2 regions of the Paenibacillus sp. FSL R10-2734 genome follow, and region 1 is predicted to be linked to the other one. Evidence: a T-box and tRNA genes for the amino acid it is inferred to sense, from the RefSeq annotation. Region 1 holds a T-box; the other holds one or more tRNA genes.
What was found. The T-box of region 1 lies ahead of argS (arginine--tRNA ligase). A T-box ahead of a tRNA ligase gene usually reads a tRNA of that ligase, here a tRNA-Arg.
Positions count from the first base shown of each region.

Region 1 (2,475 bases):
GCACCAGTCACTCCATCAGCACCTGTTGCTCCCGTTGCACCAGTCACTCCATCAGCGCCTGTTGCTCCTGTTGCACCAGTTGCTCCAGTCACTCCATCCGCACCCGTCGCTCCCGTTGCACCAGTTGCCCCTAACGTTGCTCCAAGTAATTCAGAATGGACAAGTCGGTGAGCCGTCACGATTTGACCTACACTATTTTTTCCCCATACTGAAATTTGAATAGGATCATCTAACAAGTCAAAAGTTGTAAATATAAATTCAAATGTATCAAGATTAGCATAATAATCCGTTGTTATGGCTTCATTAGGCATAATGTTAAAAAGCTCACTAACATATAAAGTTCTTGTCCCATCCATATAGTATCCTTGGACGAGAACCGTAGAAGAAGTGACGTCGCTTCGGTTATCAATTTTGATCGTAACATGTTGAGTAGGTCGTATACCTCCCACCATGGTATTATCTATCGGTCCGGTAGATAAATGGCTCAATTTTCCAACACTCCTTTATAGTATTCCTGCATGTTTCTCCCACGCTACTATGCGATGAGGATCTACTAATTCCCCCGAAACCTGTTTTCCCCAGACTGAGATCCCTATTTCCGCTTCAACTTCGTCTAATGTTTCAAACACAAATTCAAATGCATCCAAATCCGCAAAATAGTTTCTAGTTAAAGCCTGATTTGGTGCGAGATTGAACATTTCATTCACGTACATCGTTCTTGATGTATCTAGTAAGAACCCTTGAATAACTAGATGATAAGGATTAAGAGAATCACGATTAACTACTTTTACCGTAACGATTTGCGTCTGTCTGACCCCCAGAATTGGACTATTATCTATAGGTCCAGTTGAAAATAAAGCCATCTTTATTCACTCCTCCCATCCACTGTAAAATTGAAAAATAAAAACTACTATACTAGTTACATATTTCATATCAGTGGTCTTATATAGTAATATTCTGTATTTAAAGTTACGTGTGGACATTTATGCAAAGGAATTGTTGCTTAAGAATACATTCATTGCGTTTGCAATCTACTAATCTGACATGCTAAAAACTCAAGCATTTCCCAGATTTCACTGAGCCCCCCCTATTGCTTTTTTTGAAATATTAGTTATACTAATAAAAATTATTCAAGCATCGATGAGCGGGAGAGTAGTTAACGTGTTCTAGTCCTCAGCGAGCCGGGAAAGTGTAAGCCGGTACAGATCACCTAATGAAGCGCACCCGTGAGATGGACTTCTGAACCCAAGTAAGAAGTCCCGGCTGAAGACCGTTATCCTGTAAGGTGGCTAAACGTCTGTTTAGCAACGAGAGTGGTACCGCGAGCGCTTAAGCCCTCGTCTCTTTTGAGACGAGGGCTTTTTTGTATTTTCAAAGGAGGGTATGAAATGTTAAATCAAATCATTAAAGACGGCATTGAGCAAAGTGTGAAAAGGGTATTCAACACCTTAGAAATTACCTACCCGAACGATGTTGCTATTCTGATCGAGCAGCCCGCTAATTTAGAGCATGGTGATTACTCCTGCAATATTGCTATGCAGCTAGCCAAAACCTTGCGCAAATCCCCTCTCGTCATTGCAGAGTTAGTAAAAGCGGAAATTCAATTACAAGAGAATTATGCAGGGCTCTTACAAAAAGTCGAAGTAGCTGCTCCTGGATTTATTAATTTGTATATGGATTGGCAGGTATGGGCTAAACAATCTTTTGATCTGCCAGACAGCATAGGGGAAAAGGTCATCATCGAGCACACCTCAATCAATCCAAACAAAGCCGCTCATGTAGGTCATCTAAGAAATGCTTGCATCGGCGATGCGCTCGTCAGAATCATGAAAAGAACCGGACATAACGTAGAGGTCCATAACTACGTGGATGATCTGGGAAACCAGCTGGCAGATACAGTCGTTGGTTTATTAAATGTACCTTTAGAGGGTGACCATCAACGGTTCGGAGATTATTGCTGGGATCTTTATGCCAAAGTGAACAAAGAATATGCACGAAATCCAGAGATGACACAGAAGCGCACGGATATGCTGCATGCCCTTGAACAGGGTGGAGGCAATGAGGCGTGGCTGGGCAACCTTGTCGCTGAACGTATTGTGAGAGAACATGTAGAGGAAATGAAGCGTTTCGGTATTCACTATGACCTACTGGTATGGGAGAGCAATATTTTAAAAGAGGGATTTTGGGCAGCCGCAGCTGAGCTATTGAAGCAAACGGCAGTTTTTGTACAGGAGACTGAAGGTAAGCTAGCGGGCTGCTGGGTGCTAAAGCAAGGGACAGAGGTTAGCAATGGAGCGGATTCAGAGGAGCATCAGATGGATAAGGTGCTTGTGCGTTCGAATGGGATTTTGACGTACACGGCCAAAGACATTGCCTATCATCTCTGGAAATTTGGTTTACTGGCCAAAGATTTTACCTACAGTGAATTCTCGTCCGGTTTATGGACCACAGGATTAACTGGAACTCAAGAGCCTT
Region 1 covers NZ_CP150170.1:1,948,253-1,950,727, reverse strand. The annotation lists gene NSS67_RS08625 (collagen-like protein) at 1-488, opposite strand, end outside; gene NSS67_RS08620 (hypothetical protein) at 504-863, opposite strand; T-box leader at 1,132-1,348, shown strand; gene argS (arginine--tRNA ligase) at 1,389-2,475, shown strand, end outside.

Region 2 (2,475 bases), 120 kb from region 1:
TCTATCTGGCCCCGGCGATGACAGAGCTTCCGTTTACGGTAGGCCAGGGTGAAATCACTTATATGATTCCTTGCTTGGAGAATCACCAGATAGTAGTAATAGAGCTGGCGCAGGCAAAATTGCCGGTAGAGTAAATTCGCTCACTCAAACAGAATCAGGGAGGTACAGCAACTTACATGGCTTCTGTGACCTCCATTCTGTGACATTCCTTCTCTTATCGCAATGTACACCCGATTCGAACATAAGCATACAGTACAGTGTAAAACTTATACTTTCTTATATTTTAAGAACAATGCCTGACGGAATCCTTGGAGGTCGAGTTACATTGGAGCGTGGGGAAGGTGTACATCCGTAATTCTGCACTCGTATCCATACACATATCCATAAACTATTCATGCACTCCCTTCGTAGAGTGCTTCCATGTACGGACCGTATGGCCCTTATTTCCGGTAAATGAGCACATTTTGTCGGGTTAACGGACCACATTGCACTTATTCCCTAAAAACAAGCCCATTTCCGGGTGATTTTCCACGAATAGCGGCGCTCCTGTCCGTTAGTTCGACTAAAACATGCATTTAGGAGGATATAAGGTCTTCTCTGTCCGTTATACATCCCGAAGAGGTGTGCGGTTCATTAAAAATAGGGCTCCTCGTTGCTACAAGTTGAATATATGTTCATAATTTCACTGTAGCAGAAAATAAAAATGAGACGATAAAGATATAGTATATTTCTGCAAAAAAAAGGTTTATAAAATCGCTTAGTAAGCAATTTTATAAACCTTTTCGTATACCGATGGTCTTACTCGAACCGGTAAGCCTCTCGGCACCGTATTTTGAGTACGGCATGTCTGCCGTTTCTTTTAGGATGGACTCTCAGGGGCTCGAACCCTGGACAAATAGATTAAGAGTCTACTGCTCTACCAACTGAGCTAAGAGTCCACAATATAATGACTTTCCTTATAAAACTTGAAAAGCAAAAGCTCTTAGCTTAACGCATAAGAGCTTCGCTTGCTAATTGATACCGGCGAGAGGACTCGAACCTCCACGGTTTCCCTCTCGATTTTGAGTCGAGCGCGTCTGCCATTCCGCCACGCCGGCAAAGTATAAATTTAAAAGATGGCGCGCCCTGAGAGATTCGAACTCCCGGCCTTTTGATTCGTAGTCAAACGCTCTATCCAGCTGAGCTAAGGGCGCAAAATTTATATGGAGCGGACGACGGGAATCGAACCCGCGACCCTCGCCTTGGCAAGGCGATGCTCTACCGCTGAGCCACGTCCGCACACGGTATGTATTAATGTTCGACTCACTTAAGAAGTGAGCCATGAAGGACTCGAACCTTCGACACCCTGATTAAAAGTCAGGTGCTCTACCAACTGAGCTAATGGCTCATGAAGCAAAAAAATGGCGGAACCGACGAGATTCGAACTCGCGATCTCCTGCGTGACAGGCAGGCATGTTAGGCCAACTACACCACGGTTCCAAAAGAATAATTGCTTGATGAAAATTGGTTGCGGGGGCAGGATTTGAACCTGCGGCCTTCGGGTTATGAGCCCGACGAGCTACCGGGCTGCTCCACCCCGCGTCATTAAAAAATATTCAGTTATCAGTTACATTAGAAAGCTTCATGGTGGAGGCTGAGGGGATCGAACCCCCGACCCTCTGCTTGTAAGGCAGATGCTCTCCCAGCTGAGCTAAGCCTCCATTTAAAGAAGCAACTCAATTATCATAACATAATCATGAGTGTAATGCAACTATTTCTTATGTAGCTCAATTCAGCCGATAAAGAAATGGTGACCCGTATGGGATTCGAACCCATGTTACCTCCGTGAAAGGGAGGTGTCTTAACCCCTTGACCAACGGGCCTAATTAAAACAAATTGTTTTGACAACAAAAAATATTATATCATGTATTTTGATGTATAGCAATACCTAAATTAATATATTTTCATTCCTATCTTAAGCAGGACATTAAAGTGAGATCAAGCTTACGTGCTATCGCCTCCACGACTTCAAAGATAGTCAGGTTATTCGTGTCTAAATGGTCTTTGAATACTTCCTTATTCAGCCCTGTGATGCATCTGTCGATCTGATGAACGGCCCACGAGTCTCTCCCTTCACCTCTACCACACAATCGCTTGAGCAGCGTCTCTCGTGAGGCACACAAAGTAAAATGGCATTTCGCTCTTCTAGATGGGTAACGCTGCATAGGAATAGTTTTATATAAGGGAACGAGGTAAGCACAGGTTTTGTAGCTCTGTCTACAAGTCTAACAACTTTCAGGTATTACAATTACACGGTCTGATTGTACTTTGTACAGCAGAATTAAGAGATTCGAGCCTTCATACAATAATCCAGTGTACTTTGTACAACAGAAATCGGCATAATAACCTCTGGAGGAGATTAAGCCGAAATTCTAATGTACAAAGTCTAATAGAAAGCGAAATAGAGTGAATTATTCCAGATTCTAGTGTACAAAG
Region 2 covers NZ_CP150170.1:2,072,121-2,074,595, reverse strand. The annotation lists gene NSS67_RS09155 (alpha-amylase family protein) at 1-134, shown strand, start outside; tRNA gene NSS67_RS09150 (tRNA-Lys) at 866-938, opposite strand; tRNA gene NSS67_RS09145 (tRNA-Leu) at 1,019-1,097, opposite strand; tRNA gene NSS67_RS09140 (tRNA-Arg) at 1,117-1,193, opposite strand; tRNA gene NSS67_RS09135 (tRNA-Gly) at 1,204-1,278, opposite strand; tRNA gene NSS67_RS09130 (tRNA-Lys) at 1,315-1,387, opposite strand; tRNA gene NSS67_RS09125 (tRNA-Asp) at 1,402-1,479, opposite strand; tRNA gene NSS67_RS09120 (tRNA-Met) at 1,505-1,581, opposite strand; tRNA gene NSS67_RS09115 (tRNA-Val) at 1,625-1,700, opposite strand; tRNA gene NSS67_RS09110 (tRNA-Glu) at 1,788-1,862, opposite strand.
Region 2: it has a tRNA-Arg gene. The T-box ahead of argS (arginine--tRNA ligase) is inferred to sense a tRNA for this amino acid. The anticodon was not compared.